Regions from separate parts of the Streptomyces sp. NPDC052043 genome, predicted to be linked through region 2. Evidence: predicted binding sites of a transcription regulator. Region 2 holds the regulator's gene; the other holds the start of a gene.
The links. The regulator HspR, encoded in region 2, represses chaperone genes until heat shock. The targets are predictions, from matches to a motif close to TTGAGNNNNNNNNNCTCAA.

Region 1: the regulator HspR is predicted to act here: its motif matches at 2,086-2,104, upstream of lon (endopeptidase La).

What each region holds. Positions count from the first base shown of each region.
Region 1 covers NZ_JBIUBT010000004.1:479,176-484,156, forward strand. Annotated here, with positions in the region: gene ACIHCX_RS13420 (spermidine synthase) at 80-757, opposite strand; gene ACIHCX_RS13425 (rhomboid-like protein) at 1,013-1,981, shown strand; gene lon (endopeptidase La) at 2,127-4,559, shown strand; gene ACIHCX_RS13435 (lysozyme) at 4,810-4,981, opposite strand, start outside.
Region 2 covers NZ_JBIUBT010000006.1:119,292-124,272, reverse strand. Annotated here, with positions in the region: gene dnaK (molecular chaperone DnaK) at 1-357, shown strand, start outside; gene grpE (nucleotide exchange factor GrpE) at 354-1,040, shown strand; gene dnaJ (molecular chaperone DnaJ) at 1,080-2,264, shown strand; gene ACIHCX_RS17385 (heat shock protein transcriptional repressor HspR) at 2,270-2,719, shown strand; gene ACIHCX_RS17380 (transcriptional regulator) at 2,978-3,277, opposite strand; gene ACIHCX_RS17375 (hypothetical protein) at 3,280-3,744, opposite strand; gene ACIHCX_RS17370 (sugar ABC transporter substrate-binding protein) at 4,140-4,981, shown strand, end outside.

The DNA.
Region 1 (4,981 bases), on a different contig from region 2:
CTTGACTGCGCGTAGTTGCGATTGACGCGTGAATGATCGGCGCCAGGGAAGCAGCGTACGGGGACTCACCGCACCTTTGCTATCCAGGTCGGACTGCGAGGTGCACGACGTCCGGAACGCCCCGGGCAACGGGGACCTCTTCGGTGCGCACCTGTCGGAACCCGACATTCCGCAAGGTTCCTTCAAATTCCGCAGATGGCTTCGCGGACCACACCGCGAGCACCCCTCCCGGCTTCAACACCCTTGCGCAGCTTGCCAGTCCGACCGGTCCGTACAGCTCCTCGTTGTCCTCGGTGACCGTCCAGTCGGGGCCGTTGTCGATGTCCAGGCACAGCGCGTCGAACGTGTCGGATGTCTCATTGACGTAGGCGATCAGGTCTCTCTCGACGACCTCCGTGCGCGGGTCGGCCAGCGCGTCGCCGGTGAGTTCGGCGAGGGGGCCGCCGCGATGCCAGTCGATGATCGCGCGTTCGCGTTCGACAACGGTGACCCGTCCCCAGCGCTGGTCCGCCGCGGCGTGCGCGAGCGAGAAGCCGACGCCGAGGCCGCCGATCAGCACGCTCGGTGCCCGCCGCTTCGGCAGCGCGGCGAGCGCCGCGTCGACCAGGAGGCGCTCGGAGCGCCCGTCGGAGGTGTCCATCAGGAAGCAGCCGTTGGCGATGATCTGCAGCAGCGCCCCGTGCCGGCGCAGCACGACCTCGCCGTGGGGGCCCTCGCGGCGGTCCAGCACCTCAGGGGCGTCGTACGAGCCGGTCATGGGGCCATCCTGCCCCAACGGGCCTACAAGGCCACGTGAATTACGGGTGACACCCGTGTGCGAGCGCGTCGCGGGCGGCGGGGCAGCCGGGGGTGCCAGGGCCGCCGGTGCTGCTGAGGTGGCCGGGGTGGCCGGGGTGGCCGGGGTGGCCGCAAACTTAATAGGTTGCTGAGAATCGCCGCGTGGGTGGCGCCGGTCATGGACAGGGGCGCCCGGGACACGAAGTGTGGACCGCGACGGAAGGAGCGCCGCACCGTGGAACGGACCGCGACCACCGGCCCCTCGGGCCCGCCGCCACCCTCGGGCCCGCGCCTGCCCGTGGGCGACGCGGGCGACGCGGGCGCGGAGAGTGCGGAGAGTGCGGAGAGTGCGGTCCTCGGCGGGGGCGCGGACGCGGTCGTGAGCGGCACGCCGACGGAGGTGCCGCAGGTGCTGGACGGCCTGCCGCAGCAGCGGGCGTGGGCGCGCGGCGCCGTCCCGGGAGGCGCGCGCACGAAGCCCGTCCGTGCGGCACGACCCGCCGCTGGGCTGCGGGGGCTGTGCGATCCGCGGGGCCTGCGGCGTCTGTGGGCTCTGCGGGCTCTGCGTCCGTGGCGGTTGCTGCCCGGTCCCACCGGGACCCCGTTCACCTTCGGGTACGCGGCCCTGCTCGCCGCCACGTCGCTCGTCTCCCGGTACGCCGATCCCGCGGTGGTGGAGTCCCTGCACCAGAGCTCCAGCACGGACGTCGCCCACCTCCTGCGGGCGCCCCTGCTGGTGCTGCCGGCCAGCGCGCTGTGGATCGCGGGCGGCGTCGTGTCGTCGTACTCCCTCTGCTTCCTTTTGGTGCTGACCGCGCTGGAGCGCCGGATAGGAGGGCTGCGCACCGTCGGTGTCTTCCTGTTCGGGCACGTGCTGGCCACCCTCGCCACCGAGGTGCCCGTCGGGCTCGCCGTGCTCGCGGGCCGCCTGCCGGGCAGCTCGGCGCACCGCCTCGACTACGGCATCAGCTTCGGCGTCGCGGCCAGCCTCGGTGCCCTGGCCGGCCTGCTCACGCCCTGGCTGCGCTGGCCCCTGCTCGCCGTGTTCGTGGGCATGCTGGTCCAGGACCTGGCCGTGTTCGCCGACCCGATGACGAGTTGGGGCCATCTGATCGCGGTGGGACTCGGCGTGGCGACGTGGCCGGTGGTGCGCCGCTGGCGCCAGGCGCGGCTGGCGGCGGCTGCCGCGCCCCAGACCGTCTGAGTCGCCCCGGACGGCCGCTCGCCCTCCCTCTGTGTGCGCAGTGTGTGGAAGGCCGATCGCTCAGAGCGAACAGGCGTCGGGGAACAATCGATCCGCCCCGTGCATTGAGTCGGCATAACTCAACTTGACTGCCGAAGGGGAGATCATGGCTGCTGAGTCCACCGCGTTCACACCGCTCACCCTGCCCGTGCTGCCGCTCGACGACGAGGTCGTGCTGCCCGGGATGGTGGTTCCGCTGGATCTGAGCGACGCCGAGGTACGGGCCGCGGTGGAGGCCGCGCAGGCCGCCGCGCGGGACGAGCCGGGCAAGCCCAGGGTGCTGCTGGTGCCGCGGGTCGAGGGGACCTACGCCAGGACCGGTGTGCTGGGCACCATCGAGCAGGTGGGCCGGCTGGCCGACGGCGATCCGGGCGCGCTCATCCGCGGTCGCGGTCGGGTGCGGATCGGTGCCGGGACCACCGGGCCGGGCGCCGCACTGTGGGTCGAGGGGACCCGGATCGACGAGAGCGTGCCCGAGCCGGTGCCCGGCCAGGTCGCCGAACTGGTGAAGGAGTACAAGGCGCTCGCCACCGCCTGGCTGCGCAAGCGCGGCGCCTGGCAGGTGGTCGACCGGGTGCAGGCCATCGACGACGTCTCCGCGCTCGCCGACAACTCCGGCTACTCGCCCTTCCTGACCACCGAGCAGAAGGTCGAGCTGCTGGAGACCGCCGACCCGGTGGCCCGCCTCAGGCTCGCCACGCAGCGGCTGCGCGACCACCTCGCCGAGCAGGACGTGGCCGAGTCCATCGCCAAGGACGTCCAGGAGGGCGTCGACAAGCAGCAGCGCGAGTTCCTGCTGCGGCGCCAGCTGGAGGCCGTGCGCAAGGAGCTGCGCGAGCTGGGCGGCGAGAGCGAGGGCGAGGAGTCCGACGACTACCGCGCCCGTGTCGAGGCCGCCGACCTGCCGGAGAAGGTGCGGGAGGCCGCGCTCAAGGAGGTCGACAAGCTGGAACGCGCCTCCGACGCCTCGCCCGAGGGTTCCTGGATCCGCACCTGGCTCGACACGATCCTCGACCTGCCGTGGAACGAGCGAACCGATGACAGTGCTTCCGCCTACGACATCCAGGGCGCCAAGGCGGTCCTGGACGCCGAGCACGCGGGCCTGGAGGACGTGAAGGAGCGGATCACCGAGTACCTGGCGGTGCGCAAGCGGCGCGGCGACCGGGGCCTGGGCGTGATCGGCGGGCGGCGCGGCGGTGCCGTGCTCGCGCTCGTCGGGCCGCCCGGCGTGGGGAAGACCAGCCTCGGCGAGTCCGTCGCCCACGCGATGGGACGGAAGTTCGTGCGCGTCGCCCTCGGCGGCGTCCGCGACGAGGCCGAGATCCGCGGCCACCGGCGTACCTACGTCGGCGCGCTGCCCGGGCGGATCGTGCGCGCCGTCAAGGAGGCCGGGTCGATGAACCCGGTGATCCTGCTGGACGAGATCGACAAGGTGGGCTCCGACTTTCGCGGCGATCCGGCCGCGGCCCTGCTCGAAGTCCTGGACCCGGCGCAGAACCACACCTTCCGGGACCACTACCTGGAGGTGGAGCTGGACCTTTCCGACGTCGTCTTCCTGGCCACGGCCAACGTCCTGGAGGCGATCCCGGAGGCGCTCGCCGACCGGATGGAGATCGTGCGCCTGGACGGCTACACCGAGGACGAGAAGGTCGTCATCGCCCGCGACCACCTGCTTCCGCGCCAGCTGGAGCGGGCCGGTCTGCACCCGGACGAGGTCACGATCGAGGAGGGCGCGCTGCGCAGACTCGCCGGCGAGTACACGCGCGAGGCGGGGGTGCGGACCCTGGAGCGGTCCATCGCGCGGCTGCTGCGCAAGATCGCGGCCCAGCACGAACTGGGGGAGCGGGAGCTGCCGTTCACCGTCACCGACGGTGAGCTGCGCGGGCTGATCGGCCGTCCGCACCACTTTCCGGAGTCCGCCCAGGACCCGGCCGAGCGCCGCACGTCCGTGCCGGGCGTGGCGACGGGGCTCGCGGTCACCGGGGCCGGCGGCGACGTCCTCTTCGTCGAGGCGTCCCTCGCGGACCCGGAGACGGGCGCGGCCGGGCTGACCCTGACCGGTCAGCTGGGCGACGTGATGAAGGAGTCCGCGCAGATCGCGCTGAGCTTCCTGCGCAGCCACGGTGCCGAGCTGGAGCTGCCCGTGGGCGATCTGAAGGACCGGGGCGTGCACATCCACTTCCCGGCGGGCGCGGTGCCGAAGGACGGTCCGAGCGCGGGCATCACGATGACCACCGCGCTCGCCTCGCTCCTGTCGGGCCGCCTGGTCCGCACGGACGTGGCGATGACCGGCGAGGTCTCGCTGACCGGCCGGGTGCTGCCGATCGGCGGCGTCAAGCAGAAGCTGCTCGCCGCCCATCGCGCGGGGGTGACGACGGTGGTCATCCCCAAGCGCAACGAGCCCGACCTGGACGACGTCCCGGCGGAGGTGCTGGACAAGCTCGAGGTCCACACCGTCGCCGACGTCCGCCAGGTCCTGGAACTGGCCCTCGCCCCCGCGACGAACGACACGTCACCGGAGGTTCCGGCCGCCGCGTGACCCGTCCGCCCGGACCGCCCCGGGCGGCGACCGTTCCCCCGCGGCCGCCCGGGCGGCGGGACTCCGGCGCTCCGGCCGCGCCCCGGGGCTCGCGGCCGTACGGCCGCCCGCACGCCTGGGGCTCGGGCGGCATCGCCCCCCCGGGCCTCAGGCCGAACCGCCGCGCCCTGGGACGCGGCGGTCCGTGTGTGTCCCCGGGATCAGGTGCTGGCCATCGGCGGGCACCTGATCCCGGCCGGGCAGTGTCGGGCTAGCCGTTGGCGAGTGCCTGTACCCGGTCCAGCGCGCCGTTGAACTTGTCGTGGTCGCCGACCGTCGGGCCGGACGACGTGTACTGCCACATGGTGTAGTAGCTCCAGCCGGCCGGCAGGGTGCCCGGGTCCGAGGCGTAACGGGCGATCCACAGCGGGTTGTTGGCGGCG
Region 2 (4,981 bases):
CACAAGCGCCGCGAGGCCGCCGAGACCCGCAACCAGGGCGAGCAGCTCGTCTACCAGACCGAGAAGTTCCTCAAGGACAACGAGGACAAGGTCCCCGGCGAGATCAAGACCGAGGTGGAGTCCGCCGTCGCCGAGCTGAAGGAGACGCTCAAGGGCGAGGACACCGCCGAGATCCGCACCGCCACGGAGAAGGTCGCCGCCGTCTCCCAGAAGCTCGGCCAGGCCATGTACGCCGACGCCCAGGCCGCGCAGGCCGCGGGCGGTGCCGGTGAGGCCGGTGCCGGCCAGGCCCGGGCCGACGACGACGTCGTGGACGCCGAGATCGTCGACGACGAACGCAAGGACGGTGCGGCGTGACGGAGGAGACCCCCGGCTTCGAGGAACACCAGCCGCAGCCTCCGCCGCAGTCTGACGCCGCCTCCGGCACCACCCCCGAGGACGCCGCGCCGGCCGCCGCCCAGGACAAGGGCGCGGCCCCGGCCGACGAAGGGGACCAGTCGGCCGCGCTGACGGCCCAGCTGGACCAGGTGCGCACGGCGCTCGGCGAGCGCACGGCGGACCTGCAACGGCTCCAGGCCGAGTACCAGAACTACCGGCGCCGGGTCGAGCGGGACCGGATCGCGGTACGGGAGGTCGCCGTGGCGAACATCCTGTCCGAGCTCCTGCCCGTGCTCGACGACATCGGCCGCGCGCGGGACCACGGCGAACTGGTGGGCGGTTTCAAGTCCGTCGCAGAGTCGCTGGAGACCGTGGTCTCGAAGCTCGGACTGCAGCAGTTCGGTAAGGAGGGCGAGTCCTTCGACCCGACGATCCACGAGGCCCTGATGCACTCCTACGCACCGGACGTCACCGAGACGACGTGCGTGGCGATTCTGCAGCCCGGGTATCGGATCGGCGAGCGCACCATCCGCCCCGCGCGGGTGGCGGTGGCCGAGCCCCAGCCCGGCGCGCAGACGGTCAAGCCGGCCGAGGAGTCCGGCACGGCCCCGGCAGCCGAGCAGGGCGAGGACAAGGAGAACGGTGGCCCGGAGGAGGGCTGACGTAATAACGGACGACGCGCGAGAGGAGGGACGTCGGGGATGAGCACCAAGGACTTCATCGAGAAGGACTTCTACAAGGTCCTCGGCGTCCCCAAGGACGCCACCGAGGCCGAGATCAAGAAGGCGTACCGGAAGCTCGCCCGCGAGTTCCACCCGGACGCCAACAAGGGCAACGCCAAGGCCGAGGAGCGCTTCAAGGAGATCTCCGAGGCGAACGACGTGCTCGGCGACGCCAAGAAGCGCAAGGAGTACGACGAGGCCCGCGCCCTGTTCGGCAACGGCGGCTTCCGCCCCGGACCGGGCGCCGGCGGCGGCTCCTTCAACTTCGACCTGGGCGACCTCTTCGGAGGCGCCCAGGGCGGCGGCGGGAGCGGCGGGAGCGGCGGCTTCGGCGGCGGAATCGGTGATGTCTTCGGGGGCCTGTTCAACCGGGGCGGCACGGGCACCACGCGCGCCCAGCCCCGGCGCGGCCAGGACATCGAGTCCGAGGTCACGCTGAGCTTCACGGAGGCCATCGAGGGCGCGACGGTGCCGCTGCGCATGTCGAGCCAGCAGCCGTGCAAGGCCTGTTCCGGCACCGGCGACAAGAACGGCACACCGCGGGTGTGCCCGACCTGCGTCGGCACCGGCCAGGTGGCACGCGGCTCGGGCGGCGGGTTCTCGCTGACGGACCCGTGCCCGGACTGCAAGGGCCGCGGGCTCATCGCGGAGAACCCCTGCGAGGTGTGCACGGGCTCCGGGCGGGCCAAGTCGTCCCGGACGATGCAGGTCCGCATCCCGGCCGGGGTCAGCGACGGCCAGCGCATCCGGCTGCGCGGCAAGGGCGCCCCGGGCGAGCGCGGCGGACCCGCGGGCGACCTGTACGTGGTGGTGCACGTCGGGGAGCACCCGGTCTTCGGCCGCCGGGGCGACAACCTCACCGTCACCGTGCCGGTCACGTTCACCGAGGCGGCCCTCGGCGGCGAGATCCGCGTGCCCACCCTGGGCGGTCCGTCGGTGACGCTGAAGCTGCCCCCGGGCACGCCGAACGGCCGTACGATGCGGGCGCGCGGCAAGGGCGCGGTCCGCAAGGACGGCAGCCGCGGCGACCTGCTGGTCACCGTGGAGGTGAGTGTCCCCAAGGACCTGTCGGGGAAGGCTCGTGACGCGCTTCAGGCGTATCGCGAGGCCACCGCGGGCGAGGACCCGCGGGCCGAGCTGTTCGAGGCCGCGAAGGGAGCATGAGGGAGATGGACGGCCGCCGCCGCAACCCGTACGAACTGACGGAAGACACACCGGTGTACGTCATCTCGGTGGCCGCCCAGCTGTCCGGACTGCACCCGCAGACCCTCCGTCAGTACGACCGGCTGGGTCTGGTGTCCCCCGACCGCACCGCCGGCCGCGGGCGTCGCTACTCGGCCCGTGACATCGAACTGCTCCGCCAGGTGCAGCAGTTGTCGCAGGACGAGGGCATCAACCTGGCCGGCATCAAGCGCATCATCGAACTGGAGAACCAGGTCACGGCGCTCCAGTCCCGGGTCGCGGAACTCCAGGCGGCGCTGGACGGCGCGGCGGCGGCGATGCGGCAGCGCGAGGCCGCGGTGCACGCCTCCTACCGCCGGGACCTGGTCCCCTACCAGGAGGTCCAGCAGACCAGCGCGCTGGTGGTGTGGCGGCCCAAGCGCCAGCAACCGGAGTAGCACCGTCCCGCACTCGAGGGGCCCGGAGGCCGCAAGCCTCCGGGCCCCTTCGCGGAGGCGCACTGCGCGGCGGGGCTGGACCACGACAGTGAGCAGTGGGCGCGGCGGAAGCGGGCGTTGACGGGGGAATCGTCGTCGCGGGGCCTCCTGGGAGGCCGGGCGGGGGCTTTCTGCAGGCCGATGGCGAGCCGGGGAAGTTGTGCGGGGAGCAGGACCCCGAGGAGCAGGGCAACGGGCCCCGGGGCCTGCCGGACGGCCCTACGGCTTGGCCCCGTCCGCGAGGGACGCGATGCGCCGCAGTTCCGCCAGGTGCCCGGCAAGTGCCTCCTGGCCCGCGTCGGTCAGGGCGAGCCAGGTGTGGGTGCGGGAGTTCATCGGGACCTTGCGCACGGTCGCGTAGCCGGCCGCCTGCAACACCTTGACCTGCTTGCTCAGGACGGAGTCGCTCACTCCGAGGGCATCGCGGACCACCGAGAACTCCAGGGAGTCGACCGCCGCGAGCATGGCGCAGATCCGCAGCCGGTGTGCCGGATGGATCACCTCGTCGAGTCCGGACATGGTCACATCCGCCGCAGCAGATCGCGGCGCAGCGCGTCGTCGTTGCGCCGGGTGACGTACACGGTGAGGGCCAGGGCCGGCAGACCGGCCACCGACATGGCGCCCGTCAGCCCCGCGGCCAGCTTCAGGCTCAGTCCGAGACCGCCGAGGGCGATGAGCGCCAGCAGGTACAAGCCGTTGAGCCCGCGCGTGCCCGGAGCGGACACCGAGCGGTTGACGGAGACGCCGCGGGAGCGGGCGACGCTCAGGGTGAGCATCGTCGGGAGGACGATCCCCCCGACGATGACGCCCGAGGGCACCATGCTGCCGCCCATGTCGATCGAGGCGAAGACGATGCCCACGCCGAGGCCCAGCCCGGCGTGGTACCACCAGGGCGCGGTGGCGCGGTCGGCGAGGGTGGCGCGCGCGCAGGCCGCGCCGTCGAGGGCCGCGCGTGCGGCGGCAGGATCTTCCGAGGTACTTTCCATGATGGAAAGTCTAGCTCGACTTTCCATCATGGCAAGTGTCGGTCTGTGCGGTGCCCGAGTCGGCTCATGCGGATCGTCTCCACGCCCTCGACCCTCTCCATGACCGGCGCCTCCGTCGGCGCCGTCTCCTGTTCGGACCGGTAGGTGTGCGTCCGTCAGGTCGCCCGCGTCTTCGCCCGACCGCTGAACTTCCCTCTGGTGAAGGGTCCGCAAAGGGCGTTTGAGGATGATTCCGCAAGGGTTCGCAGGGTCTTCACAGCCGCAGCGGAGTGTGGTGTTGCCATCTCGTTAAGTGGTTCCGCTTGACGCCGATGGTCGCCTCCGCGTTGGCTTTTCAGTCACCTGGGTTGCAATGCTGCGCCCTCGTCCGGAAGGCACCAGAAGTGAGCACCTCGATGCGTCATATCGCCATAGCCGTGGCCGCGTCCACGCTGACCTTCTCGCTCGCCGCCTGCGGGGCGCTCGGCGGGTCGGGGAGCGGCGCCGACGCGAGCCCCACCAAGGGCGACGACCTGACGGTGGGCCTGCTGCTGCCGGAGACGGCCAACACCCGGTACGAGAAGTTCGACTACCCCATCATCAAGGAGAAGGTCGCCGAGCTGACCCGGAACAAGGGCAAGGTCGAGTACTCCAACGCGGACGCGGACGCGGGCAGGCAGGCCGGCCAGATGCAGCGGATGATCGACGACAAGGTCGACGTCATCCTGCTCGACGCCGTCGACTCGCACGCCATCGCCGACGTGGTGCAGAAGGCCAAGGACGCGGGCATCCCGGTCATCGCCTACGACCGGCTCTCCGAGGGCCCGATCGACGCGTACATCTCCTTCGACAACGAGCTGGTGGGCGAGGTGCAGGGCCGCTCCCTGATCGACGCGCTGGGTTCCGACGTGAGCACCTCCGACCAGATCGTCATGATCAACGGATCGCCCACCGACCCGAACGCCAAGCAGTTCAAGGAGGGCGCGCTCTCCCAGCTCAGCGGGAAGGTCACGATCGCCAAGTCCTACGACACCAAGGACTGGAAGCCGGAGAACGCCCGGGCGAACATGGCCGAGGCGCTGGCCGCGCTCGGCAAGGACGACATCGCCGCCGTCTACTCCGCCAACGACGGCATGGCGGGCGGCGTCATCAAGGCCTTCAAGGACGCGGGCTTCACCGACCTGCCGGCCATCACCGGCCAGGACGCCGAACTCGACGCCGTGCAGCGGATCGTCACCGGCGAGCAGTACATGAGCGT